4 regions of the Pseudomonas sp. JL3 genome follow, and region 4 is predicted to be linked to each of the others. Evidence: predicted binding sites of a transcription regulator. Region 4 holds the regulator's gene; each other region holds the start of a gene.
The links. Region 4 encodes sigma-54, which starts transcription at its own class of promoters, with help from an activator protein. Its sites were predicted from a motif close to ANTGGCATNNANNTTGCTNT; they were not measured.
Positions count from the first base shown of each region.

Region 1 (7,399 bases), on a different contig from region 4:
ATTGCCCCAGGCTTCCATCCTGTCATGGTCAGCGTACCACCAACGTTAGCAAAACCGGCGCTGCCGGTCAGAGTATTGACCGTACCGTCCGAGTTGAAAACGATGTCGGCAGTCAGTGGAGTCAGCGTGTTGTTAGCCGGATCGGATGGAGTACGGCCATCCATGTAGGTATACATTTTCCAAGCGTTAGTACCCGTCTTCACGTAGTACTGATCCATGGTGTGTTCGTTGCCCTGGCTGTCATAGACCTTGGTGGAGATGGTCTTGTTATAGCTGTTGGTATCTGTAGGGCTGAACGTAGCCACGGTCGGCGATAATTCCGACGAGTTGAGGTTAAGGGTTTGGTCAATTCGGGTCGTCGGGTTCGGCTTGAGACTCGAAGTATCAATCTTCAAATCAGTCAACACACCATTGATGATCTTGCCGTTGGCATCGACACCATAACCCTGCAGACGGTTGCCGTTGTTATCAACCACATAGTTTTCAGCGTCGGTCTTGAACGCACCGGCACGGGTGTAGCTCAGGGAGCCGTTGTCGCTGAGGATGAAGAAACCGTTGCCCTGGATGCCCATGTCGAGCACGTTGCCGGTGTTGTTCACGTCGCCCTGGCCGAACTGCTGGGAAACGTTGGCCAGACGCACGCCGTTGCCGACGGTCTTGCTGCCGGTACCCAGGCGAGTGGCCGAGTACACGTCTTCGAATTCTGCACGGGAGGATTTGAAACCGGTGGTCGCGACGTTGGCGATGTTGTTGCCGGTCACGTCCAGTTGTTTGTTGGCTGCATAGAGACCGCTAAGGCCGATATTGAAAGACATATTCCACTCCTTTGTGCCGTGTTAGTCGGCTCTATATACCAATGGTTTGTACTTTGGACAGGGCAACACTGCCCATGCCTGCCAGGTTCAGCATCAACTCACCGCCGGTCTGGCTGATGGTCACGCTGTTAACGGTCGCTGGCAGATAAGTAATCAGCGATGTCGCCTTGCTGTCGATGGTGGCCGTTGCGCCGAAGGTGTAAGTACCCGCCGGTGCCACCGCGCCCGCATCGTCCTTGCCGTCCCAGATGAAACTGGCGTTACCGGCACTTTGACTGCCCAACTCGAGCGTACGGATGGTCTTGCCTTCCGCGTTGGTGATCTTGACGGTGGCGGCGGGAACCGAGGTTGGCACCACGACGGTACCGTTGAGGCTCTTGGAGGTGTCGACCATGGTTTTGTCGGTCTGCGCGATGACCGAACGGCCCACCAGCGAAGAAGCCTGCAAGGCTTGCGAGGAGCTGTAGCTGCTGGCAAGGCCGCTGACCGTATCGTTCAGCGTGGTAATACCTTCCAGGCTACTGAACTGCGCCAGCTGTGCCACGAACTCGCTGTTGTCCTGAGGATCGAGCGGGTTCTGGTTTTTCAGCTGAGTCACCAACAGTTGCAGGAACGCGTCCTTGCCCAGCTTCTGGCCGCCGGTAGCGGCCGAGGTCAGGCTGTCTTTGGTGGTGGGGGTCTGGACCGAAGAGTTGGCCAGAACATCGCTGATAACGCTCATATGAATCGCCCCTTATCACTGACCGAGGGTCAGGACCTTCTGCATCATGGTTTTGGCGGTGTTCATCATTTCGGCGTTAGTCTGGAACGAACGGCTCGCGGAAATCATGTCGGCCATTTCTTCGACGACGTTGACGTTCGGGTAGTAGACGTAGCCCTTGGCATCGGCAGCCGGATGGTTCGGCTCGTAGCGCGCATCAAGGTTGCTCTGGTCTTCGACCACACCCAGCACTTGTACGCCTTGACCGGCAGCGTCCTGGTTCTGGAACAGCGAATCGCTGCCGCCGCTCTGGCCACCCTGGAACATGGTGGCGAATACCGGGTGACGGGCACGGTAGGTCTGGTCGATGCTCGACGAGACGGTCTCGGCGTTGGCGATGTTCGAGGCGACGGTGTTCAGACGAGTGGTCTGGGCACTCATGCCGCTACCGGCGATGTTGAAAACACTGGCAAGGGACATGACTTACTCTCCACGCAGGGCTGATACCAGCCCTTTGAATTTACTGTTGAGCAGGGTGAAGCTGGCCTGGAAGTTGACCGCGTTTTCCGCGTAGTTCGACTGTTCCAGTTGGGCGTCTACGGTGTTTTGGTCGATCGACGGTTGCATCGGCGTGCGATACATCAGCGACTCGTCGCCATTGCCCATGCCTTCAGCTTCGATGTGACGACTGTTGGTCATGTTCAAGGCGAACTTGCCGTTTTTGGTTTTCTCGTTCTGCTCGGCGAGCACTTTCGAGAAGTCCAGATCCCGAGCCTTATAGTTCGGGGTGTCGGCGTTGGCGATGTTGTTGGCCAGGACTTCGGCACGCTGGGCGCGGAAGCCCAGGGCTTGTTCGTGGATACCGAGCGCTTTATCGAAGCTGATGCTCATGTCGGAAACCTTCGGGTGACCTGATTTTTCGTACGATGGACATAGCAAGCGGCGTGCCAATTCAGAAAAGCCCGTAAACCGGGGCTTTGCGCGCGGTGGCAAGGCGGCAATGCCAGAAAAGCGGCAACCGACTTCCGCCGCCTGCCGCTTTTCTGCCGCTTCTCACGAACGACATCGCTCCTACAGGTGATGCGGCGGGAATGCGAAATCAGGCATAAAAAAATGGGAGCTCCCTGAGGACTCCCGTTTTTTTGTATGCCACCAACGAATCACTTCGCCTGGTAAATGATCCCCGGGCTGCACTGGACCATTTGATAATGATCCGGCAAACCGTTCAGCGCTTCGGATGCGCCAAGGAACAGATAACCGCCCGGCTTCAGCGTGCTGTGGATGCGCAGCAGGATGTCTTTCTTCACCTCGGCGGAGAAGTAGATCAACACGTTGCGGCAGAACACGATGTCGAACTTGCCCAGGCTCGCGTAGCTGTCCAGCAGGTTGAACGAGCGAAATTCCACCCGACTCTTGATCGGCGCCTTGATGGCCCAACGTCCCGGCCCTTTCGGGTCGAAGTAACGCTGAAGGCGCTCGGGCGACAGACCGCGGCCGATGGCCAGGCTGTCGTACTCGCCGGTTTTGCAGTTGGTGAGCATGGTGCCGGACAGGTCCGTGGCAACGATCTGCACGCCCATCTTCAACTGGCCCATGTTGACCCGTTCGAACTCATCGATGGACATCGACAGCGAATACGGTTCCTGACCCGACGAACACGCCGCCGACCAGATCCGCAGGCGCTGGCCGGGGCTTGCCTTGATCGCTGCAGGCAAGACCTTGTTCTTCAGGACCTCAAACGGATAGGTGTCACGAAACCACAGGGTTTCGTTGGTGGTCATGGCATCCACCACCATCTCGCGCAAACCGCTGCGCGGCTGGGTCTGGATGCGCTGAACCAGCTCACCCAGCGATTTGATGCCCTGCTGTTCCATCAGTTTGTTGAGACGGCTCGAGACCAGGTATTGCTTGTTTTCACCGAGCAAAATGCCACAGGCTTTTTCCAGGAAGACCCGGAACTGTTCGAAATCCAAATTACCCGTAGACAAAGATGCCGCCTCTTAAATCGTGTTGACCGCCAGGGGCAGAAGGCCCCTAGCTGTTATCTGCTGCTTTGATCCGGTCGACTACCCGGGATGCCAGGTCATCAGGACGGAACTTGGCCAGAAAGTCATCGGCACCGACCTTCTTGACCATCGCCTGATTGAACACACCCGACAACGAAGTATGCAGGATGATATGCAGCTTTTGCATGCGTGGGTCGTTGCGGATCTCGGCCGTCAGGGTGTACCCGTCCATCTCCGGCATCTCGATGTCGGAGATCATCATCAGGAACTCTTCCTCCGGCTTCTTGCCCTCGTCGGCCAGTTTGCGCAGGTAATCCAGCGCTTGCCGACCGTCGTTCAACGCCACCACTTCGACACCGACCGTCTGCAGGCAACGGGTCACCTGTTTGCGCGCCACCGACGAGTCATCGACCGTCAGCACGCGCAAGGACAATGCCTTGTGCTGAGTCTCGACATCCACCACGCCCACCGAAATCGCTTCCGGCGTCGGCGCCACTTCCGCCAGCACCTTCTCGACGTCGATGATTTCGACTAGCTGATTGTCGACCCGAGTCACAGCCGTCAGGTAGTGATCGCGCCCGGTACCCTTGGGTGGCGGATGAATCTCCTCCCAGTTCATATTGACGATGCGCTCTACCGACCGAACCAGGAAACCCTGAGTCTTGGTGTTGTACTCCGTGATGATCACGAAGGGATTGCTTTGATCTTTCAGCGCTCCGGAACCGGTCGCCATTGCCAGATCAAGGATCGGAATGGTCGCCCCCCGGATATTTGCCACACCGCACACGACAGGACTGGACTTGGGCATCAAGGTCAGCTTGGGGCATTGCAGCACCTCACGAACCTTGAACACGTTGATCCCATACAGCTGCTGGCCGTCGAGACGGAACAACAACAGCTCCAAGCGATTCTGCCCTACCAGTTGCGTGCGCTGGTTCACCGAATCCATTACACCAGCCATGCCCAGACTCCTACACCAACGCTAAGTGTGTTGCGACGCACATTCATCACGAAACGGCACGGCGCTTGCTTTTTAACTCTTATGAACACAGAACCGACATTTTTCCGACGCCTGACATCAACCTGCCGCAGATTGCTCTGCGCGGCGTCGGCCGTCTGCCTGTTCAACGCTGGCAGCCCTGCCCTTGCTGATACGGTTACCTTGCCTGACATGCTTATCGGCGTCACCCAGGGCTTTCTTGAATTCACCGTAGAGGACTATCTGGCCAGCAGTCAAACGCAAGGACGCTACGAGATCGAGGTCAACCGGCTCGATCCGCGCCTGCGCATGCCTATGTGCGACAAGGAATTGACAGCCACCCTCGAGAGCCCCGCGAGGCCTCTGGGCCGGGTAACGGTCAAGGTTCGCTGCGAGGGCGCATCCCCCTGGACAGTCTTCGTCCCCGCTCAAGTACGGCTGTTTCGCGACATCGTGACCACCACTCGCCCCCTCAAACGCACAGGGATTATCGAGCCTCAGGACGTGACCCTGCGCGAGCGCGATATCAGCCTGATAAATCAGGGTTTTCTGACCTCCGTCGATCAGGCGATCGGGCAAAAACTTACCCGACCAATGGTCGCCGATCAGGTCATTACCCTGGTGCACCTCGAACAGGCGGAAGTGATTCGCAAGGGCGATCAGGTGGTGATTACCGCCCGCAGTGGTACGCTCAGTGTACGTATGCCGGGTGAAGCGCTGTCCAACGGCGGCATGAGCGAACAGATTCGGGTGAAAAACCTTAACTCCCAGCGGGTCATCAAGGCGCAAGTCACCGCGCCCGGCCAGGTGGAAGTGGCCATGTAGGATCTCTGTTCGTGAAGATATGGCGCTGCCCGAGGCTGTTCCCTAAACTGTGCCGCATGTGGAAGACGCGCTGGCGCATGCACGCTCATCAATAAATGGGCCTAAAGTTTTCCGGGGAAGAGCCGAAAACATGGCAAGCGTCCAAATACCCAGAGGTTTTTTGTCATGGTCATCGATTTCAGTCGTTTAAACAGCTCCTCGTCACTTACGGGCAGTACACGTACCAGCGCCGCCAAGGAAACCGCCGAAGCCGGTCAATCCACGCCGCTGAATACCCCGGCCGAACAGGCCAGTGCCACCCAAAGCGGGGAATCGGTACACCTCAGCAATGAGGCTCAACAGTTGCAGAAGGTCACTGACAAGCTGCGCGATCAGCCTGCCGTCGACAAAGCCCGCGTGGCCGAGTTGAAAGCAGCGATTGCCGATGGCAGCTATAAAGTCGACAGCAACCGTGTAGCCAGCAAACTGCTCAACTTCGAAGCCCAGCGCTAGGCCACGGCCCGCGCCAGGCTTTTGGACGCTTAAAACCCAAGGCCAGCCATGCACGACACTAATTTACTGCAACTGATCATCGACGACTTTGCCCCGGCGCAACACCTGCTGGAGCTGCTGCAAACCGAGTCCCTCGCGCTGCACGGTCGCGACATGCCACTGCTTGAAGAGATTCTGGCGCAGAAACAGGCATTGATCATTTTGCTCGAACAGCATGGCCGCAAGCGCAGTGAAATCCTCGCCAGCCTCAACCTGCCGACCAATCGCCAGGGCCTGGAGCAACTTGCCAGCCATTCGAGCATTGGCGACCAATTACTGGCACAGAGCGATGTGCTGACTGACCTCCTGGCACAGTGCCAGGCCGCCAACGTTAATAATGGCCAGTCGATTCTGGTGCAGCAGGCCGCCACGGCCAACCAGCTGAAGATCCTCACCGGCGGAGAGCCACCAGCGCTCTACGATGCCCGCGGCTCAACCTCCAAACTCGCAAAACCACGTCCGCTCAGTCAGGCTTGAGCCTTTCAATGAGCACGCTCTATCAAGACGCGAAACATGCTGGCAGAATGCTGGCCAGTAGTCATATTTTGTCTGGAGATTGATGCCCCGTGTTCAATGCCTTAAACGCGGAAGATGCTCCGCAGCCACCCAAGGTGCTCACTACGCCCCTGGAAATCTCCGGCAATCTGCGTCAGCTGCAAGACAGCCATGACCCGCTGATCATCACGTTCCATGAGCGCAGCCAGCGCTTCCAGAGTTATCTGGTGGACATCGACCGTGACAGCAACATGATCGCCCTGGACGAAATGATCCCGCGCGACGGCGAACGCTTTCTGCTGGCCGGCGAACCGTTCAAGGTCGAAGGCTTTCACGACGGTGTGCGCATCGCCTGGGAAAGCAATGGCCCACTAACCATCGACGAATCCGGCGATGGCCGCTGCTACCGTGGCGCGTTGCCCGATGAGGTGGTTTACCACCAGCGCCGCAATGCTTTTCGCGCTGCGCTGAAGCTGGCGCAACTGGTCAATGTCGAACTGGGTGGCGACAAACTCAAGTCGCCCATTAATGGCAAATTGCTGGACATCTCTGCCACCGGTTGCAAGTTGCGCTTCGAGGGCGACATCACCGCCAGGCTGCAACTGGGCCAGGTCTATGAGCGCTTCGTCGCCGCCCTGCCCTTCGGCAGCATGACGACACCGGTCGAACTGCGTTACCTGCACTTCGAAGAAAAGATCAACACCACCTTCGCCGGCGTGCGTTTTCACAACATGAGCGGCCTGGTGCAACGGCAGGTCGAGCGGTTCGTCTATCAACTTCAGCGCGAAGCGCGTCGTTTCGATAAAGACGACTTCTGATACGCCCCTCCCATAAAAAACGGGCAGTCCCTTGCGGTGACTGCCCGTTTTTTTATGCCTTGATCAAGGCCTCGCTTCGGTAAAGCTTTGCTCGCGCCCTGTGTCTGGGTCTTCTGATTCCAAATCTGTTTCAGCTTCGATTTCGGGCTCGGGCTCGGCATCCGGATTGAAATCAGCCTCCGGGGTGACCGGGTTCTGCATTTGATCCTGTACCACCTGCTCATCGACTC
Region 1 covers NZ_JAKWJK010000033.1:584-7,982, forward strand. The annotation lists gene flgE (flagellar hook protein FlgE) at 1-815, opposite strand, end outside; gene flgD (flagellar hook assembly protein FlgD) at 847-1,536, opposite strand; gene flgC (flagellar basal body rod protein FlgC) at 1,552-1,995, opposite strand; gene flgB (flagellar basal body rod protein FlgB) at 1,999-2,406, opposite strand; gene cheR (protein-glutamate O-methyltransferase CheR) at 2,676-3,503, opposite strand; gene MMG91_RS28280 (chemotaxis protein CheV) at 3,550-4,482, opposite strand; gene flgA (flagellar basal body P-ring formation chaperone FlgA) at 4,564-5,325, shown strand; gene flgM (flagellar biosynthesis anti-sigma factor FlgM) at 5,491-5,817, shown strand; gene MMG91_RS28295 (flagella synthesis protein FlgN) at 5,866-6,333, shown strand; gene MMG91_RS28300 (flagellar brake protein) at 6,423-7,169, shown strand; gene MMG91_RS28305 (MFS transporter) at 7,233-7,399, opposite strand, start outside.
Region 1: a site for sigma-54 is predicted at 2,448-2,467, ahead of flgB (flagellar basal body rod protein FlgB). Genes of this name have one in related genera too.

Region 2 (7,399 bases), on a different contig from region 4:
CACCTGCTCAATCAAGAGCAGTCAATTAAAAGGGGGGTGGAGCGCCGGTCAGCGGCGCTCGATCGGCTCGATCACCTGCAACGCAAGGTTGCCTTTGTGCGAGCCCATCTTGACCTTGAAGGCCGGTACGCCGTTGGCGCGCATGATCATTTCTTCCGGCATCTCGACCGGAATAATGTCCCCGGGCTGCATGTGCAGGATGTCGCGAAGGCGCAGCTGACGGCGGGCCACAGTGGCACCGATCGGTACGTCGACGTCCAGCACGTCCTGGCGCAAGGCATTGATCCAGCGCTCGTCCTGATCGTCGAGGTCCGACTGGAAGCCGGCGTCGAGCATTTCGCGCACCGGCTCGATCATCGAGTACGGCATGGTCACGTGCAGGTCGCCGCCACCGCCATCGAGTTCGATGTGGAACGTCGACACTACAACGGCTTCGCTCGGGCCGACGATATTGGCCATCGCCGGGTTCACTTCCGAGTTGATGTACTCGAAGTTCACTTCCATGATCGCCTGCCAGGCTTCCTTCAAATCGACGAAGGCCTGTTCCAGCACCATGCGCACCACACGCAGTTCGGTGGGGGTGAATTCACGCCCTTCGATCTTCGCGTGACGGCCGTCGCCGCCGAAGAAGTTGTCCACCAGTTTGAACACCAGTTTGGCGTCGAGGATGAACAGCGCGGTGCCGCGCAGCGGTTTGATCTTGACCAGGTTCAGGCTGGTCGGCACGTACAGCGAGTGCACGTATTCGCCGAACTTCATCACCTGCACGCCACCGACGGCAACGTCCGCCGAGCGGCGCAGCATGTTGAACATGCTGATGCGGGTGTAGCGGGCGAAACGCTCGTTGATCATTTCCAGGGTCGGCATGCGTCCGCGGACGATGCGATCCTGGCTGGTCAGGTCGTAGCTTTTGACACTGCCGGGTTCGGCAGCGTTATCGGTCTGTACCAGACCATCATCGACGCCATGCAACAGCGCATCGATCTCATCCTGGGACAGCAGGTCCTGCACGGCCATGTCGTGTTCCTACTGCAGTACGAAATTAGTGAAAAGCAACTGTTCGATCACCACTTTGCCCAGCTCTTTCTGCGCCACTTCCTGGACGCTGGCCGTGGCCTTCTGACGCAACATCTCCTGGCCGACCGGGCTCGCCAGCGTGGCGAAATCCTGACCGGAAAACAGCATCACCAGGTTATTGCGGATCACCGGCATGTGGACTTTGAGCGCGTCCAGATCGGCCTGATTACGGCCCTGCAGGGTGATGCTCACCTGCATGTAGCGCTGGCGGCCGTTCTGGTTGTAGTTGGCCACGAAGGCCGGCGCCATCGGTTCGAAGATCGCCGGCTGCTTGCCGACCACGGCAGTTTCAGCCTCGGGGACAGGTTTGCTCTGGGCGCTGTGCATGAAGAACCAGGTCGCCCCCACGGACAAGCCGATCGCCAGCAACAGGGCCACGACGATCACAATGATCAGCTTGATTTTGCCTTTGGTTGCGGGGTCTTTCACTGGTGCTGCGTCGCTCTTAGCCATGCCAATAATCCGTCACTATTCGGGTTTTCACAGTCGCACGGCAAGGCAAGAGCAAGTGTTATGCCAGAAGTGTCGGGAGGGAGTTGAGGCAAAGGATCATCAGCCACCACAAAACAAATGTGGGAGCGAGCCTGCTCGCGATAGCGGTGTAACAATCAACGCCGATGTTGAATGTTACTGCCTCATCGCGAGCAGGCTCGCTCCCACACAGGGGGTGTTGCGTTTGATCAGGCGTAGTAGTCGACGGCGCTGGAGCCAATCACGCTGGCGGTGTTCGCGGCTACTTCAGCGACAGCCCCAGGGAGTTCTTCATCGACAGAATCGAGGCGACCGCCGCTGGCGTTGGTACGTCCTCCCTGCCCCTGTTGAGCCTGCTCCTGACCCTGCCCCTGCCAGCCTCGGGACTGATCGGAAACGTTGACGTCGACCTGACCCATACCCTGCTGCGCGAACATGTCACGCAGGCGATGCATTTGCCCGTCGAGCGCTTCGCGAACGCTGGGGTGGGCACTCATGAAGGTCACCTGGGTCTGCTGATCCGGCACCATGTTCACCCGAATATCGAGGCGTCCCAGCTCGGCTGGTTGCAACTGGATATCGGCCGCCTTGAGATTGGCGCTGGACAGGTACATGACCCGATTGACCACCTCTTCGGTCCAACCACTCTGATGCATGGCGATTGGCTGGTTCACCGGCAATGCATTGGCAGTCTTCGGCGTTGCCGCCTGGGTCAGTGCCGCCAGACGGTTGGCAAAATCATCGACACGGGTATCGCTGCTGGCGGACTTGAGGTCCTTGAGGCCATCATCGATCAGGCCACTGAAGGCCTTCTCGCCGCCCTGGCTAGTGCTGTCCTGATCGGCTTGCACATCCACCATGCTCGCCATGCCCGCGGCAAAGTTTTGTGCCGAAGTTGGCTCGCCATCGACTTGAGCCGCGGTCGGCGCCGCTTTTGGCTGGGCCTGGCTGGCGGCCGAAACGTGCCCGCCCTGCTCCATCGCCATGCGCACGGCTGGCAGCGCATCGAGAGGATCGGCTTCGGGGTCGAAATCTGGATCTGCAGCCGCAACCGCCTGCGCCGCTGCCGCGCTAGCGGCGGCTGTGGCAGGGACCTCAACGGATGATTGCACAGTGGCCACCACCGGTGGAGTTTCCGGCACGGTAGCCTGTACAACCGGCGCGACTACCTGCATCAAGGCCGGATCGAGGCTCGGATCCACCGGTGTCGCATCGGCTACCGGGGTGTCGGCAACTGCGGACGTATCGTCCGCGGCCGTCTTGTCGTCAGCCTGCGCCGGTTTATCGGCGGGCAAGGATTTGCCGTTATCGGCAACAGTCGGTTCCGGGGCGGCAGACTTGTCGTTGCTCACGTCCTTTTTGCCGGTGCTGTCCGGCGCTTTGTCGCGCGCAGGTTTAGCCGATCCGTCCGCCACGGCCGAAGGCCTGTTCTGGGCCTGATTGGCGTAGACCTGAGCGAAGCTGGACGCCTTGTCCCCGGGCTCAACCGTCAGCGCCGGTGCATTGGCGGACGCTGCTTGAGCCTTGGCCATAGTGGCGGCCTGAAGAAGAATGTTTGGGGTAACGGGCATAAAACGGTCTCCGCTGCACTGGGATCGTAGGTACAGTTGAGCAAATTGATTGCAAGGGTCGAGCCAGCTTTGCTCGCGGGCCGCTAAAAGCGCCGGACGGGTGCTTTATTCAGCAAGGGAGCGCTGGCGCTCCGCTTCGTAGAGGGGCCGGACAATAGCGAATTCGCCGTCAATTTCTCCGACCAGCGCTTCAATGCCTTCGAGGCTTTTCTGCTTGGCCCGCTGCTCCAGCTCATGGCACAGCTCGGCCAGCCGGGTAGCGCCCATATTGCTGCTGCTGCCTTTGAAGCTGTGCGCAGCGGCGCCCAACTGATCGGCATCGTCAGCTTTTCGCAGCAGGCTTAGGCGCTCTTCGGAGTCGGCGAGAAAGGTATCAAGCAATTCTGGATACCCGTCCTCCATAACTTCCTGCAACGCGCTCAGCACGCCACGATCCAGATGTGTGTTGTCCACTTGTTCACTCCTTTGATCAAGAATGCCTGGGATTATGCCTGAGCCTCCCAGAAAAACTCCACGCGAGCACTTCGACCATTATCGGACCAGCTCGCACGATCGCTCAACTGACGGATCAAACTGACGCCACGTCCCGACAGACGGACATCATCGACAGGACGCTCCATCACCCGCGCCACATCGAAACCCTTGCCACTGTCTTCGACCCGGACTGTCAGGCAACCGCCCTCGCCTGTTGGTGTCACCTGCAAATGCACCCGCACATAACCGTCGCGCAATTCGTCCAGGCGCGCATTGCGCTGCTGATAATAACGCGCAAAACCCGAAGCATCGCGCTTCAGACTCGAATCCAGGCCCAGCACGCCATGCTCCAGGGCGTTGGAATAAAGCTCTGCCATCACGCTGTAGAGTGCGCCACTCTGAGCTCGCAGGCCATGCACCTCAAGCAGCAACTGTAACAAGTACGGCAGCGGATTGAAGCGCTTGAGCGTGGCGGCACGGAACTCGAAACTCACCGACCAGTCCAGCGGGCTCGACTGGCCGCTGTCGGAATACACCGGCGCCGGCGGGCTCAGTTGCGCCGCATCCAACAGGCTGACCTCAACCATACTCACGTCATCGCGCGCCTCGCCGCGAAAGTCCCGCAGGGCCTGTTCGATCTCTTCGAACAGCGCATCAGGCTGACGATTGGCTGCAAATACCTGCTCCAATCGCTCTACGCCAAACAATTGCTCATTGGCATCGCAGGTATCGATCACCCCGTCAGATAGCAGAAACACCCGATCCCCGACGGCCATCGGGAACACCTCAGTGCGATCATCAAAGGATTGCGGACTCAGCACGCCCAGCGGCAAGTGCCGTGCCGTCAGAGCGATACGTTCGCCGCTGGCGGTACCGTGCAGGTAGCCGTCCGGCATCCCGCCGTTCCAGACCTCCACCGATCCTCGCTGAAAGCTCAGGCACAGCAGGGTCGCACAGCAGAACATGTCCACCGGCAGGATACGTTTGAGCTTGGCGTTCATCTCGCGCAGGGTTTCGGACAAACCGTAGCCCTTGGCCGTCATGCCGTAGAAGACTTCAGCCAGGGGCATCGCGCCGACGGCGGCCGGCAAACCATGACCGGTGAAATCGCCGAGCAATACATTCATGTCGCCGGCCGGGGTGAACGCGGCCAACAACAGATCGCCATTGAACAGCGCATAGGGCGATTGCAGGTAACGGATGTTCGGGGCGTTCAGGCAACCGGAATGGGCGACCTTGTCGAACACGGCTTTGGCCACCCGTTGTTCGTTGAGCAGGTAATCGTGGTGCCTGGCGATCAGGTCGCGCTGCTCCAGCACCGTGGCCTGCAAACGCCGCAAGCGGTCCATGGCCTTGATCTTGGCGGCGAGGATCACCTGGTTGTAAGGCTTTGCCAGAAAATCGTCGCCCCCGGCCTCCAGACAACGGGCCAGCGCTTCACTTTCGGTCAGCGACGTCAAAAAGATGATCGGTACCAGGGTTTCGCCGGCCAGCGTCTTGATCTGCTGCGCGGCCTCAAAGCCATCCATCACCGGCATCATGGCGTCCATCAGCACCAGGTGCGGCCGCTGCGAGCGAAACGCCTCGACCGCCTCGGCGCCGTTGGCGGCCGTCAGCACTTCATGGCCCTGGCGACGGACGATAGTCGACAGCAGCATGCGATCGGCTGCGCTGTCTTCGGCGATCAGGATCGTCAGCGGCTCGAGCGGCTGCATGACGCTCAACTGATGTCGAACAGCTTGTCGAAGTTGGAAATGGCGAGGATCTTCTTCACATCGGAACTGCTGTTGACGACGCGAATATCGGAATTGTCGCCACCGGCGTGATCACGCAGCAAGAGCAGCATGCCCAGCGCCGAGCTATCGAGATAAGTGGCTTTCTTGAGGTCCACCACAATGGACTCGGGTTTTTTGTTGAGTCGCTCGTAGGACTCGCGAAATTCCTGATGCCGACCGAAATCGAATCGTCCCTCGATCGAAATCGTCAGCTTTTTTCCATCCTGAGATACTTCTGTAACGACTGACATTTCACGGCTTCCTTGTCATTGGCGAACGTACGTGTACAAGGTTTAGCACCTGATGGAGGCTGGAGCAAGGCTGAAAAAATTGTACGGTTTGTGCAATCGCCTTCGCGGGCAAGCCTTCTACAGATTGCCGCCCCTTGTAGGAGCGAGGCTTGCCCGCGAAGAACGATAACCTGGGCGACCTGACTCAATACGGATCCTGACGCGGCAACCGCTGGGACAGTTCATCCAGCAGCTTCTGCTCGCGCTTGTCTTCCAGTTGCCGCGCCTCATCCCTGTAGCGCTGAACCAGTTTGCGCAAGCCTTCTACCCGGGCGAACGCCTGCTGCCAGGCTTCCCGGGATTTGTTCAGGTTGTTTTGATGCCAGTTCAGGCTCTGACGCTGCTGGTCGATGGCCGTGCCCAGTTGTGCAAGAAAGCCCTGATAGCCCAGCAGCCACTGGCCCGACACGCCGCTGCTGCCGCGCACGATCCATTGTTCCTGGTATTCCAGACGGAAGTTTTCCAGGTCGGCGAGTTTGCTTTCCGCCAGACGAACCTGACCCTGGAAGTGCCCCAGGCGCTGGACGGCGGTTTTCTCGGCTTTTTCGGCCATTTCCACCACCGGTGCCAGGCGTGCTGCGCGGCTCTGGGCCATGACCGGTTAACCGCCCGGCGCTGGCGCGAAGACCGAAGCAAGATGGCCTTCGCTGGCGCCCATGCTGATGTTGTCGTTCAAGCCCTGGCGCAGGTACATGGTCATGGCCGGCTGCAGATTGATCGCCGCGTCAGTTTCCCGGTCACCGCCGGGCACATAGGCGCCGACGCTGATCAGGTCGCGGCTCTGCTGATAGCGCGACCAGTATTGCTTGAACATCTGCGCGTGGTTCAAGTGCTTGATGCCGACCACCGACGGCATGACCCGGCTGATGGAGGCTTCGATATCGATGGCCGGGTAATGCCCTTCCTCGGCCAGACGCCGGGACAGCACGATGTGCCCGTCGAGCACGCCCCGCGCCGAGTCGGCGATCGGGTCTTGCTGATCGTCGCCTTCGGACAAAACCGTGTAGAACGCGGTGATCGAACCGCCGCCCTTTTCGGCGTTACCGGCCCGCTCCACCAGTTTCGGCAACTTGGCGAACACCGACGGCGGATAGCCCTTGGTCGCTGGCGGTTCGCCGATAGCCAGGGCGATTTCCCGCTGGGCCTGGGCGAAACGGGTCAGGGAATCCATGAGCAACAGGACATTCTTGCCCTTGTCGCGGAAGTACTCGGCGATCCGCGTGCAGTACATGGCCGCGCGCAAACGCATCAGCGGCGCATCATCCGCCGGCGACGCCACTACCACCGAACGCTTGAGCCCTTCTTCACCGAGGATGTGCTCGATGAACTCTTTAACTTCTCGACCCCGCTCACCGATCAGCCCGACGACGATAATGTCAGCCTCGGTAAAGCGGGTCATCATGCCCAGCAGCACACTCTTGCCCACGCCAGTACCGGCGAACAACCCGAGCCGCTGACCGCGACCGACCGTCAACAAACCGTTGATGCAGCGAATGCCTACGTCCAGCGGCTCGCTGATCGGTTCGCGCTTGAGCGGGTTGATGGTCGGGCCGTCCATCGGTACCCAGTCTTCGGCTTTCATGCCGCCCTTACCGTCCAGTGCGCGACCGGCGCCATCCAGCACCCGCCCGAGCATGCTCATGCCCATGGGCAGACGACCGGTATCGGCCAAGGGAACCACACGGGCACCAGGGGCGATGCCGGCTACGCTGCCGACCGGCATCAGAAAGACTTTGCTGCC
Region 2 covers NZ_JAKWJK010000010.1:122,357-129,755, reverse strand. The annotation lists gene fliM (flagellar motor switch protein FliM) at 49-1,017, opposite strand; gene fliL (flagellar basal body-associated protein FliL) at 1,027-1,530, opposite strand; gene MMG91_RS18035 (flagellar hook-length control protein FliK) at 1,758-3,119, opposite strand; gene MMG91_RS18030 (Hpt domain-containing protein) at 3,225-3,572, opposite strand; gene MMG91_RS18025 (fused response regulator/phosphatase) at 3,605-5,308, opposite strand; gene MMG91_RS18020 (STAS domain-containing protein) at 5,314-5,619, opposite strand; gene fliJ (flagellar export protein FliJ) at 5,804-6,253, opposite strand; gene fliI (flagellar protein export ATPase FliI) at 6,260-7,399, opposite strand, start outside.
Region 2: a site for sigma-54 is predicted at 3,157-3,176, ahead of MMG91_RS18035 (flagellar hook-length control protein FliK). Genes of this name have one in related genera too.

Region 3 (7,399 bases), on a different contig from region 4:
ATCAGGCTCATCGCCAGCAGGCCCCAACTCAGGACCAGCACCATGCAGGCCTGCCAACCGAAACCGAAATGCCAGGCGACGAACGCCGACAGCACGCCGCAGGCCAGTTCGGTCAGCGGGTAACGTTTACTGATCGGCGTCGCGCAGTTCGAGCATCGCCCACGTAAAAACAGATAACTGAGCACGGGAATGTTTTCCCACGCTCGAATCCGATGGCCACAGTCGGGGCACTCGGAGTGAGGCAGTATCAGGTTGTAAGCCGGGCCGGGGGCTTCGGGTGGCAAGTCCAGGACGTCATGGGCCTGCAAGCGCCATTCACGCTCAAGCATTTTCGGCAGGCGCCAGACCACCACGTTGAGAAAACTGCCGATAAGCAAACCGATCACCAATGCGGTGATCGTGAAGGCCAGCGGGTTGAGACTCAGAAATTCGTTCAAGGACATATCAGATCGCTGAGCCAAGTTGGAAGATGGGCAGGTACATCGCAACCACCAGGCCGCCGACGATAACCCCCAGCACCACCATGATGAAAGGCTCCATCAGACTGGTCAGGTTATCGACCATGTTATCCACTTCGTCCTCATAGAAACTTGCGACCTTGTCGAGCATGTCGTCCAGTGCGCCGGACTCTTCGCCGATGGCCGTCATCTGGATCGCCATGTTCGGAAAGATGCCGGAGGTGCGCATGGCAAAATTCAGCTGCATGCCAGTTGAAACGTCCTGCTTGATGCGTAACACCGCTCGCTTGAACACGATGTTGCCAGTCGCGCCCGCCACTGACTCCAGGGCTTCGACCAGTGGCACCCCGGCGGCAAACGTCGTCGACAAGGTGCGGGCGTAACGGGCCACGGCGGACTTGTACATGAGCGCGCCAACCAACGGCAGTTTCAGCAGCCAGGTGTCCATCCGGTCCCGAAAGCCCGGGGACTTTTTAAAGGCATGGCGGACGCCGAAGACCAGCGCGCCCAGCATGCCGAGCACCATCCACCACCAGGCCTGCAGGAACTCCGACAAGCCGATGACCATCACGGTGAACGCCGGCAGCTCGGCGCCAAACCCCGAGAACACTGACTCGAATTGCGGCACAACCTTAACCAGCAGGATCCCGGTCACAATGATCGCGACGAACACCACCGCCAGCGGGTAAGTCATGGCTTTCTTGATCTTGGCCTTGAGGCTTTCGCTCTTTTCCTTATAGGTCGCCACCCGTTCCAGCAGGGTATCCAGGGCGCCAGCCTGCTCGCCGGCATCCACCAGGTTGCAGTACAGCTCATCGAAATACTGGGGCTTTTTGCGCAGGGCCGCGGCGAAGCTGTTACCGGCCGCGACTTCCTGTTTCACCTCGTCCACCAGCTTGCGCATGTTCGGGTTATCGAAGCCCTCGCCGATAATGTCGAACGATTGCAGCAGCGGTACGCCGGCTTTCATCATGGTCGCCATCTGCCGGGTAAACAGGGCAATGTCCAGGGGCTTGATGCGTTTTCCGGCACTGAAAATGGACGCGGTTTTTTTCCGCACCTTGCCCGGGTTGATCCCTTGCTTGCGTAACTGGGCCTTGATCAGCGCGGGATTCTGGCCGGTCAACTCGCCGGTCATTTTTGTGCCTTTCTTGTCTGTGCCTTCCCAGGCATAGATGCTGATTTTCGCCGCTTTGACCGCCATGTTCAGTCCTTCGTGACCCGATTGATTTCTTCAAGGCTGGTGATGCCTTGCATGGCCTTGAGCAGGCCCGAAGTACGCAGGTCGTTGAAGCCGTCCTTACGCATCTGGATGTCGATTTCCAGTGAATTGCCTTCGGCCATGATCAGCCGTTGCAGGTCTGGGGTGTTCTTTACCACTTCATAAATCCCTACTCGCCCTTTGTAACCGCTGTTGCACTGATCGCAACCGACCGGTTCATAGATCGTGAACGAGCCGATGCGTTCCTCGGGAAAGCCTTCTTTGAGTAACGCCTCGCGGGGAATCTCGATGGGCTTTTTGCAATGACTGCACAGTTTGCGCGCCAGGCGCTGGGCGATGATCAGGCTGACCGAGGTCGCGATGTTGAACCCCTGAATCCCCATGTTGTGCAGGCGGGTCAGGGTTTGCGCGGCGCTGTTGGTGTGCAGGGTGGAAAGCACCATGTGCCCGGTCTGGGCAGCCTTGATGGCGATTTCGGCGGTTTCGAGGTCGCGGATTTCACCGACCATGATCACGTCCGGGTCCTGACGCAGAAACGAGCGCAGCGCCTGGGCGAAATCCAGTCCTTGCCTGGGATTGACGTTGACCTGGTTGATGCCTTCCATGTTGATTTCTACCGGGTCTTCGGCAGTGGAAATATTGATGTCGACGGTGTTGAGAATGTTCAGCCCGGTATAGAGCGACACGGTCTTGCCCGAGCCAGTGGGACCAGTCACCAGGATCATCCCCTGTGGCTGCTTGAGCGCGGCCATGTACAGGTCTTTCTGATCGGGTTCGTAGCCGAGGGCATCGATGCCCATATGGGCACTGGAGGGGTCGAGGATCCGGATCACCACTTTCTCGCCCCACAAGGTGGGCAGTGTGTTGACCCGGAAGTCGATGGACTTGCTTTTGGACAGGCGCATCTTGATTCGCCCGTCCTGGGGTTTGCGCCGCTCGGAAATGTCGAGACTGGCCATGACCTTCAGCCGGGAAGCAATGCGGTTGGCCAGTTGTGTCGGCGGCCTGGCGACCTCCCGCAGCATGCCATCGGTGCGCATGCGCACGCGGTAGATTTTTTCATAGGGTTCGAAATGCAGGTCGGAAGAACCGCTCTTGATCGCGTCGAGCAGCATCTTGTGGACGAAGCGCACCACGGGGGCATCATCGGCATCTTGCCCTACGATTGAATCCTGTTTCTGGTCATCGACCGACTCGATGTCCAGCCCGTCGAGGTCGACATCGGCCATGTCTTCCAGACCGGTGGAGTGGTTGTCGAAGAATTTTTCGATGGCGTCGCTGAGCTTGTCTTCCTCCACCAGAATGGCTTCGGTGCTCAGCCCGGTGCTGAACTGGATGTCATTGATGGCTTGGTGATTGGTCGGGTCGGAAATCCCCACGAACAGCTTGTTACCACGCCGCCAGAGGGGCAGGGCGTGGTGCTGACGGATCAGTTTCTCACTGACCAGCCCTCGGGGTTGAGTGTCTTTGTCCAGGCAGTTGAGGTCCAGCAGGGCCATGCCGAAATGCTCCGAGGCCACCTCGGCGACCTGTAAGCTTTTCAGCAGTTTGTTTTGCACCAGATAGCTGACCAGCGAAATGCGATTGCGTTGGGCTTGTTGATACGCCTGTTGCGCACTTTGATCAGTGATCAGCTCGGCCAGTACCAATTGCTTGGCCAGACCGCTAAGGGCAATGTCATTCATTGGGATACCGGACGCAGACAGTTAATGACTTATAGCCTAGTCAAGCAGTGGAACCAAACCAGCCGGGGTGAGGTGACAAAAAGTGTCAGATAGTGCGGATCCTTGGAGTAGGAAAGGTCTTTGCCGCGATCTCGTGCCCAGCAGGCAGGGGCGCGCGCGGCTTGGCATGACCTGTGCTGTGCCTTGTTCAGATCATGAGATTTCGACTCATGCATGGAGCCTGTCTATGAAAAATCAAAAAGGTTTTACTCTGATCGAGCTGCTGATCGTGGTGGCGATCATCGGGATTCTGGCGACGTTTGCGTTGCCGCAGTATTCGAAGTACCAGGCGCGGGCGAAGGTCACCGCTGCGGTTGCAGAAATTTCGGCACTGAAGGTGCCTTTCGAAGACATCATCAATCAAGGCACTGATATTGCCGCCCCCGCCGGGATCGGCGCGGCGAGCGCCACGGGTAATTGCACGATTACGGCAACGGGTACCGCCTCTTCCGGTGTGGGCAGTATTGGTTGCACGATTCTCAATGCACCGGGGCCGGTGCTCGGCAAAACCATCACGCTTTCGCGCACGCTCACTGGCGGCTGGACTTGCGCCACGACGGTTGAACAGGAATACGCGCCTAAAGGCTGCACTGGCGTTGCCGCTGCTGGCTGATCCATTGTCATCCTGTCGAATGCCCTGCGTTTCACGACGCGGGGCATTTTTTTGCTCGTCATTTGTAGGTCAATTCAATAATCAAAAAAATCCCCGACAATTCATGGCTTTAGGCCTGCGTTAAAACCCGCATGTTGCATGTAGATAATTTCGCAGTCATGCAATTTGCATGATCTCGAAAATTGCCATTGTTGTTAAGTTATTGATTTATAAGTGTTTATTTTTTATCTGACAGTTGGCACACCGTTCGCACTATCTCCTGTAACCCTGCTGACAAGACACGCAGCAGACTTTCCAGAAATACAGGAGTTACTCGTATGAAGAAGTTCGCTATCGCTGCCGCTACTGCTACCGCGTTGACCCTGACCATGGCCAACGCTGCATTCGCACAGACCACCCAAGCGACTCAGGCACCCATGATGCTGGCCGCCGGTGAAGTCACTGAAGCGAAAGAGGATGTTTCCGATACCTGGATCACAACCAAAGTCAAAGCAGACCTGGTGACCGAAAAAGGCATCCCTGGCACTGACATCAAAGTCGAAACCAACAAAGGCGTTGTTTCCCTGTCTTCCATGACCGTTCTGACAGATGCCCAGAAAGACACCGCCGTGGCTATCACCAAGAAAATCAAAGGCGTCAAAGCGGTGTCCGCTGACGGCCTGAAAACCGAGTAAAACAAGGCTTCTCGCCTGGACCGGGAGAAGGTGCGGTAGGCGGGCCGAGTCATACGTCTGCCGCTACTTGAGCGTTCATGCGAAGGCCACAAGGATGTGGCCATTACAGGCCCCGGCATTTGTGTCGGGGCCTGTTCTATTTTGGGGAACAAAGATCAGAAGAAAGATCTTTTGATTGTTCAGTTGCCGCGCTTGCTGGTGATTCGAACCAACCGGTTTCCTTCAAAGCGCAGGTACTGGTACATCCCGCTGTTGGGTCCGTAGGTCCATTCCTCGACCTGAAACTCTTCCCGTCGATTGGCGCTACGCTTGTAGCCCAACAAGTCGCGGGCAACCGGCTCTCCGCATTTCTGCAGTACTTCGCCGGCCCTGTCCCCAACGCTGATCAATTGGCTGCCACAGCGCAAGGTGTCGGCCGCCGCAGCCTGGCCGGCAACCAGCAACAGAGCCAGGCTCAGAAGCCCGCGTGCGCCCATCACTCGGCATCCAGATGCATGGGGGTAATAACCCGGCCATCGCTTTCTGCCTCTGCAAGGCTGGCGTCGATGAAGTACACGCGGTCATCGGCCAACTGACCCTTGTCCACCAGATAATCCTTGATGCTGCTGGCCCGTTCTTGCCCCAGTTGACGTAACAGCACCTCGCTGGAGCTCCAGAAGGCGATCACGCTTTCACGCATTTTTTTGCTGCGTTCTTCCTTGCCCAGGTCCTTCCATTCGGCGGGCGGCTGGGTCTTCAGGCGCGTGCGGTAGATCCCTTCGAGCAGCGGGCCTTTCTCGCTGTCCGGCACTTCCAGCAATGAGGCCTGGGCCGGCACCTTGTCACCGCGGCGCTGGAGCATTTTGTAGTAGTTGTACTGGTATTCCCGCTCCAGGCGTTGCTCGGCAATCAGCGGGCCATCGCTGCTCTTGGCGGCGGTGCCTTCGATTTCCAGGCGCAGGGCCGGACGTTCCTTGAGCGCCTGGGACAGCTTGACCAGTGCCGCTTCGGCGTCTTTACTCAGGTCGCTTGAGCCCGGTGCAAATGCCACGGTGCCCAAGTCTTCCGAACCACCGCCGCTGACCAGCCCGCCAATCATTTTGAATGGCGCTGCGGCGGCTTTCACGATCAGGTTGCGCAGGGTCTGCCAGATAATAGGCATGACACTGAACTGCGGATTGTTCAGGTCGCCGCTCACTGGCAGTTCGATGGAAATCTTGCCGTCGACATCCTTGAGCAAGGCAATCGCCAGTTTCAGCGGCAGGCTCACGGCGTCTGGACTGTCGACCTTTTCACCCAGTTGCAGCTGCTCGACCACCACTTTGTTTTCGGCCAGGAGCTGGCCGTTGGTGATCTTGTAATGCAGGTCGAGATTGAGCCGGCCCTTGCGGATACGGTAACCGGCGAACTTGCCGGAGTAGGGCGTCAGCGTGGTCAGTTCCACCCGTTTGAAACTGGTGGCGATGTCCAGGCTGGCCATAGGGTCGAACGGGTTGACCGAACCCTTGATGGTCACCGGCGCATAGCGGTCGACCTTGCCTTTGACGTCGACGCTGGCCGGTTTTGCCTGGCGGCTGTCGATGGTGCCGATCTTCCCGTTGAGCTGTTGAACCGCTGTGGCGAAGTTCGGGGTCAGGCTGAAGTCGGCGAAGTTGGCCGAACCGTCATTGATGGCAATGCCGCCAACGTGGATGCCCAGCGGTTTTTCTTTCCCGGCTGCCGGTTTGGCCGCAGCGGTGGTTGTGGCGCCGGAGTCGGCCGGTTGCGGGATCAGCAAGTCATCGATGTTGGTGGTGCGATCATCGTTGATCATGAAGCGTGCATAGGGCTGGAACAGGTTGACCTTGTCGATCGACAGGCTGTCGCCATGTTGATAATTCAGACCTTCGAGCACCAACTGTTGCCACTTGAGGAAGTCGCGGGTTTTCAGGGTGTCGAGGGTATGCAGTTGATCGACCTGGGCGCGACCGGTGATGTTGAACGCCAGCGGCTCGGTGCTTTTCAGGTCGACCGCCAGATCACTGCCCAGCATGCCGCTGCGCAGTTCGAGACGAATGAACGGGTTGATGTAGGACTGGGCGACGCGCAGGTCGATGTCCTTGGTCTGCACGTTCAGTTTGGCGCTGATCGGGGCCAGATTGACCACGCCGTCCGCCAGGATCTTGCCTTGCTTGCCCACGCCGGTGTCGAGCTTGAGGTTGAAAGGTGAGCCATTGAGGCTGTCGAAATTTTGCAGGTCCAGGTTCAGTGGGCCCAGCTCCAACGCCACCGCCGGTTGTGCCTTGCGGTCGGCCAGGTGCACCTGATAATCGCGCAGTTGCACGTCTTTGAGCAGCACCTGCCAAGGCTTGCTCGGTGCGGTCGGTTCAGGCTTCGGCGAATCGGCAGCCGCTGGTGCGCTGGTCGGCTCGGCATTGGCCTTGGCGGCCGCTTTGGACGGCTGACTGGCGAACAGTTTTTGCCAGTCGAGTTGCCCGTCGGCTTCGAGGGCGGCCCAGGTTTCCAGTTTCTGGCTGCGAATCTTGCCGACCACCACTTGCTGCTTGGCCAGGTCCACGGTGGTTTCGCTGATGTCCAGCCGCTCGAGCTTGGCCAGCGGTCGACCGTCCGCAGTCTTGATGGCGAAAGGCGCGACGCTGACGGCAACGTTGCTCAGCAGCAGTTCGGTTTCCTTGGCCAGGTTGAGTTTGTAGTCGGTGCTGAGGCTGACGACGCCATCTTCGAGTGCG
Region 3 covers NZ_JAKWJK010000019.1:52,217-59,615, forward strand. The annotation lists gene MMG91_RS24770 (A24 family peptidase) at 1-443, opposite strand, end outside; gene MMG91_RS24775 (type II secretion system F family protein) at 445-1,662, opposite strand; gene pilB (type IV-A pilus assembly ATPase PilB) at 1,665-3,365, opposite strand; gene MMG91_RS24785 (pilin) at 3,592-4,017, shown strand; gene MMG91_RS24790 (BON domain-containing protein) at 4,335-4,691, shown strand; gene MMG91_RS24795 (DUF2845 domain-containing protein) at 4,871-5,167, opposite strand; gene MMG91_RS24800 (DUF748 domain-containing protein) at 5,167-7,399, opposite strand, start outside.
Region 3: a site for sigma-54 is predicted at 3,526-3,545, ahead of MMG91_RS24785 (pilin). Genes of this name have one in related genera too.

Region 4 (7,399 bases):
TGCGCTATCAGAACCGCCGTCCGGAATACATCAATGCGTTCTACAACGTGATCAATTGGCCCGAAGTCGCCGCGCGTTATCAGGCTGCGCTGGTTTGAATCTTCTATAAAAACAATCCAGGGCTGACTATGGGTACTGAAACACTGGCGGTCGGAAGTGGACGAATGTTTCGTTACGCACTGGGATCGCTGTTACTGCTGGCGGGCATGACGTTATTGGCTGCTCAAGGGCTGAGCTGGCTGGACCTCGAACCGAAACTGCAGCGCGCCCTGCAAGGCGGGGCGATTTGCGCCTTGGGTACGGCTTTGGGCGCGGTGCCGGTGCTGGTGATTCGGCAGATGCCTCAGGTAGTCAGCGACATATTGCTCGGTTTCGGAGCCGGGGTGATGCTTGCGGCGACGGCGTTTTCGCTGATCGTGCCGGGCATTGCCGCGGCCGAAAACCTCGGGCTGACCCCTTGGGCGGCCAGCGGCCTGATCAGCTTCGGCATTCTGCTGGGTGCATTCGGGTTGTTTCTGGTGGATCGCAGGGTGTCTGGCACTACACCCGAAATGCTCGTGGGGACACTGGAGCGATCGTTGATTGCGCCGCGGATCTGGTTGTTTGTATTTGCCATCATTGCCCACAACATCCCCGAAGGCATGGCGGTTGGCGTCTCGGCCGGCGGTGGCATGCCTGACGCCGACAGCCTGGCCATGGGCATCGCCTTGCAGGATGTGCCGGAAGGGCTGGTGATTGCGTTGGTGTTGGCCGGAGCAGGAATGTCGCGGGTCAAGGCGTTCCTGGTCGGTGCTGCGTCAGGGTTGGTCGAGCCGGTGTTTGCATTGTTGTGCGCCTGGCTGGTGAGCCTGGCTGAACTGCTATTGCCTTTCGGGCTGGCACTGGCGGCCGGTGCGATGCTGCTGGTGGTGACTCACGAGGTCATCCCCGAATCGCGTCGCCATGGTCACGAGAAACTGGCAAGCCTGGGGCTGCTGATCGGGTTTTGTCTGATGATGGTGATGGATACGGCGCTCGCCTAGAACGCAGACTTGTAGCAGCTGGCGAAGCCTGCGTTCGGCTGCGAAGCAGTCGTAAAATCAGTCAGCGCGGTCTTTCAGGCAAACTGGATATACCGGATTTACGACTGCCCTACAGCCGAACGCAGGCTTCGCCAGCTGCTACAAGGCGAGCATTACTCGCCTTCGTCGAAGTAGTTGTTGATCAACTTCACCAATGCATCCAGCGCTTCCTGCTCCTGTTCGCCTTCGGTAATCAGGTGGATTTTGGTGCCCTTGCCAGCGGCCAGCATCATCATGGCCATGATGCTTTTGCCGTCGACCACGGTTTCTGGCGTGCGTCCTACCCTGATCGTGCAATCCTTGAACTGACCGGCGACCCCAACGAATTTTGCAGACGCGCGGGCATGCAGGCCCAGCTTGTTGATGATTTCGATTTCCAGAGCAGGCATCGCGATGTGAATCCTTTAGCTGAGGTCGCGGTGGCGGACCTGGACGTTCTTCAGGGTTTTTTGCAGGACCTGACCCAGGCGTTCGGTCAGGTAGACAGAGCGGTGATGCCCGCCGGTGCAGCCGATGGCAATGGTGACATAGGCACGATTGCTGGCAGCAAAGCGGGGTAGCCACTTGAGCAAGTAGGAGGAAATGTCCTGGAACATCTCTTCGACGTCCGGCTGTGCCGCCAGATACTCGGCCACCGGTTGATCGAGTCCGGACTGTGCCCGTAGCTCCGGCTTCCAGTAGGGGTTGGGCAGGCAGCGCACGTCGAACACCAGATCGGCGTCCACCGGCATGCCACGCTTGAACCCGAAAGACTCCACCAGGAACGCAGTGCCCGGTTCCGGCTGATTCAGCAGGCGTAACTTGATGGTATCGCGTAACTGATACAGGTTCAGATTGGTGGTGTTGACCTTGAGGTCAGCCAGGTCGGCGATAGGCCCCAGCAGATTGGTTTCGTCCTGGATCGCCTCCGCCAATGAGCGATTGGCGCTGCTCAGCGGGTGACGACGGCGAGTTTCCGAAAAGCGTTTGAGCAAGGTTTCTTCGTCAGCGTCCAGGTACAGCACATCGCACTGGATATGCCGGCTGCGGACTTCTTCCAGCAATTCGGGAAACCGTGACAGGTGGCTCGGCAAGTTACGCGCATCGATGGACACGGCCACCAGCGGTTGCGCCAGTTCGGTGTGAATCAATGCGCGTTCGGCCAGTTCCGGCAGCAAGCCGGCAGGCAGGTTGTCGATGCAGTAATAGCCGTTGTCCTCGAGCACATCGAGGGCAGTGCTTTTACCTGAGCCGGAGCGGCCGCTGACGATGATCAGGCGCATGATTAGTGACCGTTCTGCTCGTCCAGGACAACCTGATACAAGGCTTCATTGCTCGGGGCGCTGCGCAGTTTTTCCCGCACTTCCTTGCGATCGAGCATGCTGGCGATCTGGCGCAGTAGCTCCAGGTGCGCATCGGTGGCGGCTTCCGGGACCAGCAGCACAAACAACAGGTCAACCGGGGCACCGTCGATGGCGTCGAAATCGATAGGGGCTTCCAGGTGCAGCAGCGCACTGATTGGCGAGGTGCAGCCTTTGAGCCGACAGTGGGGGATGGCGATGCCGTTGCCGAAACCGGTAGAACCGAGTTTCTCACGGGCAATCAGAGCCTCGAAGACGTCCTGCATTCCCAGATCCGGTACTTCGCGGTGGATAAGGTTGGCAATTTGCTCAAGGGCTTTCTTTTTACTGCCACCCGGCGCGTTCACTTGGGAACGGCCGGGGGTCAGGATGGTTTCTAGTCGGATCATGGATTGGGGGTGTTAACGACCGGTCGCGCCCTGGAGGAGGCTCTGGGTCTTTTCCTTATGCTTTTTAAGTTGGCGATCCAGCTTGTCGGTCAGCAGGTCGATGGCGGCATACATGTCCGTATGCTCGGCATTGGCGACCACTTCTCCGCCGGGAATATGCAGCGTGGCTTCGATCTTCTGCAGCAGTTTTTCGACATTCATCGTGACTTGCACATTGGTGATCTTGTCGAAATGCCTCTCCAATCGGTCGAGTTTTTCGCCGATGTAGGTGCGCAGGGGTTCGGTCACTTCCAGTTGGTGTCCACTGATGTTGACTTGCATACAGCTTCTCCTTCGTTGCCAGTGCATAAAGCGGCAGGCAGAAATGCCTGCCACTGGAACGCTGTGGCGAGCCCGACGGCTACATCAACCGCTTCCGTTCGCTGGAAGGCGCGATCCCCAGGGATTCGCGGTACTTGGCGACGGTGCGACGGGCTACCTGAATGCCTTGTGCCTCCAGTAAACCAGCGATCTTGCTGTCACTCAACGGCTTTTTCTGATTTTCCGCGGCAACCAGTTTTTTGATGATCGCGCGGATCGCTGTGGACGAGCATTCACCGCCTTCGGAGGTACTGACGTGGCTGGAAAAAAAGTATTTCAGTTCATAGATGCCCCGTGGGGTATGCATGAATTTTTGCGTGGTCACCCGTGAAATCGTCGATTCATGCATGCCCACCGCTTCGGCGATGTCATGCAGCACCAACGGCTTCATGGCTTCGTCACCGTATTCAAGAAAGCCGCGCTGATGCTCGACGATCTGGGTGGCGACTTTCATCAGGGTTTCATTGCGGCTTTGCAGGCTCTTGATGAACCAGCGAGCCTCCTGCAGCTGATTACGCATGAAGGTGTTGTCAGCGCTGGTATCGGCACGACGCACGAAACCGGCGTACTGGGCGTTGACTCGCAGGCGTGGCACCGATTCCTGATTCAGCTCCACCAGCCAGCGCTCGTTGTCCTTGCGCACGATCACGTCGGGAACGACGTATTCGGCTTCGGTGGACTCGATCTGTGAGCCCGGGCGTGGATTGAGGCTCTGGACCAATTCGATGACCTGACGCAGCTCATCCTCCTTGAGCTTCATGCGGCGCATCAGTTGGCTATAGTCGCGGCTGCCGAGCAGGTCGATGTAATCGGTGACCAGGCGTTTGGCCTCGGCCAGCCAAGGGGTCTTGGCAGGCAGCTGGCGCAGTTGCAGCAGCAAGCATTCACCGAGGTTGCGAGCGCCGATGCCGGCGGGTTCGAATTGCTGGATGCGGTGCAGGACGGCTTCGATTTCGTCCAGTTCGATGTCCAGTTCCGGGTCAAACGCTTCGAGGATTTCCTCGAGGGTTTCATCCAGGTAGCCCTGACTGTTGATGCAATCGATCAGGGTCACGGCGATCAGGCGATCGGTGTCGGACATCGGTGCCAGGTTCAGTTGCCAGAGCAAATGACTTTGCAGGCTTTCCCCGATTGATGTGCGGGTGGTGAAATCCCACTCGTCGTCATCATTGCTCGGCAGGCTGCTGGCGCTGGTCTGGTAGACGTCCTCCCAGGCCGTGTCGACGGGCAATTCGTTGGGAATACGCTCGTTCCAGTCGCCTTCCTCGAGGTTATCCACCGTCGGGGCTGTTTCCTGGTAGGAGGGTTCCTGAATGTCGGTATTGGGTTTCTGTTCGGCGCTATCGGCCAACGGGTCGGCGTTATCGAAGTCGTCGCCTTCTTCCTGGCGTTCGAGCATCGGATTGGACTCCAGGGCCTCCTGGATTTCCTGTTGCAGGTCCAGGGTCGACAATTGGAGCAGGCGGATGGCCTGTTGCAGCTGCGGTGTCATCGTCAGCTGCTGGCCCATTCTCAAGACTAGCGATGGTTTCATGGCAGGGGCTTAACACCTTATTCGCCGGCGCACATGCGCCATCCACTACAGGGCGCCGAAGCGCCAAACATAAGCAAATTATATGCCCGAAACTGAAGTGTTTGCCTAGAGCGCTGTAACAATAAAAATTTATTGATTTTTTATTGAAGCGAGCGCCCTCTCGGCGACCCGGGCACCTCAGGTGCTTACAGGCGGAACTCGTGGCCTAGATACACTTCTTTGACCAGTTCATTGGCCAGGATGGTGGCAGAGTCACCTTCAGCGATCAGTTGGCCATCGTTGACGATGTAGGCGGTTTCGCAGATATCCAGGGTTTCGCGGACGTTGTGGTCCGTGATCAGCACACCAATGCCTTTGGCCTTGAGGTGATGGATGATCTGCTTGATATCGCCCACCGAAATGGGGTCCACACCGGCGAAGGGTTCGTCGAGGAGGATGAATTTCGGGTTGGTCGCCAGTGCCCGGGCGATTTCCACGCGGCGGCGTTCACCACCGGACAGGCTCATGCCGAGATTGTCGCGGATGTGGTGGATGTGAAATTCCTGCAGCAGGCTTTCCAGCTCTTGGCGACGGCCGGCCTTGTCGAGCTCCTTGCGGGTCTCGAGGATCGCCATGATGTTGTCGGCCACCGACAGTTTACGGAAGATCGACGCTTCTTGCGGAAGATAGCCGATACCCGCCTTCGCGCGACCGTGCATCGGCTGGTGGCTGACGTCCAGGTCGTCGATCAGTACACGGCCCTGATCGGCCTGTACCAGGCCGACAATCATGTAGAAGCAGGTGGTTTTACCGGCACCGTTAGGGCCAAGCAAGCCGACGATCTGACCGCTGTCGATGGACAGGCTGACGTCGCGCACGACCTGACGGCTCTTGTAGCTCTTGGCCAGATGCTGAGCTTTCAGAGTTGCCATTACTGGGCCTTTTGCTCGTCGGTTTTCTTCTTCGGCTGGATCACCATGTCGATGCGAGGGCGTGCCTCGGTGACCTTGTTACCCGTGGCGCGACCGGCGCTCGCAAGCTTTTTGACCGTGTCGTAGACGATTTTCTCGCCCTGGGTGGTGTTGTTGTCCTTGTCGACAACTTTTGCCTTGTCGATCAGCACGACGCGGTTCTGCGCCGCGTGGTACTGGATGGTTACGCCCCAGCCCTGAACAGGCTTGGTGTCGCCGGCGGTCTGCAGTTGCTCGAAGTAGGCGAGGTTGCCCACCGAAGTCACTACGTCGATGTCGCCCGCAGGCGTGCGGGTGATGGTTACAGTGTTGCCGGTAACCTTCATCGAGCCCTGGGTGATGATCACGTCGCCCTTATAGGTGGCAACGCCATTCTTGTCGTCCAGTTGGGCATCGTCGGCCTGAATGCGGATAGGCTGCTCTTGATCGTTCGGCAGAGCCCAGGCGCTCACGCTTCCCAGTGCTGCGCCCAGACTGAGCAAAATAGGGAGAGTTTTAACGAGCCTCATACTGTCCTCTTACGTTCGATAGCAGGTGTATCCTGCTTTCTTTCAAGTACGCTTTCATTCCGTTGCCTGTCGATACACCGCCGGCGCCGTCGATTCTAACGGGTTGATCGGTCTGCGCATATTGCTGCTGCGGGAACACTGTCATACGGGTGGTGGTAATCAGGGTTTTGCGATTTTTTTCGTCGAAGCGGGTGATACGTACCGAATCAATCAGCTCGACTTGAGTGCCGTCCGGATTGACTTCGCCGCGCTCGCTCTGAACGTGCCAAGGGAATTCGGTGCCACGGAACATGTTCAGGTCAGGATTGGTCAGCAACGTCACTTCGGTCGCTTTCAGGTGTTCGACCTTGTCCGACGTCATCTCGTATTGCAGTTTGCCGTCGGGCAGGTACTGCACGCTGTGGGCGTTGATGGCGTAATAGTCGATCGCACTTTCATCGACCTTCACGACTGGTTTGTCGAGGAAGCGTTCCGGGCTGATGTTCCAGTAGCCGACCGCCGCAAAAATCGCGGCGATGCAACCGAACACCAGGATGTTGCGAATTTTTTTGCTCAGCATGATGGGCTCACAGGTATGCGGCGTTGGCCGCATCTAGGCGGCCCTGGGCGCGCAGGATCAATTCGCAGAATTCGCGAGCGGCACCTTCGCCACCACGGGCCTGGGTGATGCCGTGGGCGTGTTCGCGCACGAAACTGGCAGCGCTGGCCACCGCCATGCCCAGGCCGACGCGGCGAATCACCGGCAGGTCTGGCAGGTCGTCGCCGAGGTAGGCCACTTGTTCATAGCTCAGGTTGAGCTGGGCAAGAAGTTCGTCGAGCACCACCAGTTTGTCTTCGCGACCCTGATAAAGGTGTGGAATGCCGAGGTTCTTCGCACGCCGTTCAACCACCGGGGTCTTGCGGCCGCTGATGATAGCGGTCTGCACACCGGCTGCCATCAACATTTTGATGCCTTGGCCGTCGAGGGTGTTGAAAGTCTTGAATTCGCTGCCGTCTTCGAGGAAGTACAGGCGCCCATCGGTCAGTACGCCGTCGACGTCGAATACCGCCAGTTTGATCTGTTTGCCGCGTTGCAGCAGGTCCGTGCTCATTACATTACTCCCGCACGCAGCAAATCGTGCATGTTCAAGGCGCCGACCGGACGGTCTTCGCTGTCGACCACTACCAGTGCGTTGATCTTGTGGTCTTCCATGATTTTCAGGGCCTCGGCGGCGAGCATCTCGGCGCGGGCGGTCTTGCCGTGGGCGGTCATCACT
Region 4 covers NZ_JAKWJK010000012.1:133,735-141,133, reverse strand. The annotation lists gene MMG91_RS20110 (superoxide dismutase) at 1-98, shown strand, start outside; gene MMG91_RS20105 (ZIP family metal transporter) at 129-1,022, shown strand; gene MMG91_RS20100 (HPr family phosphocarrier protein) at 1,175-1,450, opposite strand; gene rapZ (RNase adapter RapZ) at 1,466-2,323, opposite strand; gene ptsN (PTS IIA-like nitrogen regulatory protein PtsN) at 2,326-2,790, opposite strand; gene hpf (ribosome hibernation-promoting factor, HPF/YfiA family) at 2,803-3,111, opposite strand; gene MMG91_RS20080 (RNA polymerase factor sigma-54) at 3,191-4,684, opposite strand; gene lptB (LPS export ABC transporter ATP-binding protein) at 4,870-5,595, opposite strand; gene lptA (lipopolysaccharide transport periplasmic protein LptA) at 5,595-6,143, opposite strand; gene lptC (LPS export ABC transporter periplasmic protein LptC) at 6,130-6,702, opposite strand; gene MMG91_RS20060 (HAD family hydrolase) at 6,710-7,234, opposite strand; gene MMG91_RS20055 (KpsF/GutQ family sugar-phosphate isomerase) at 7,234-7,399, opposite strand, start outside.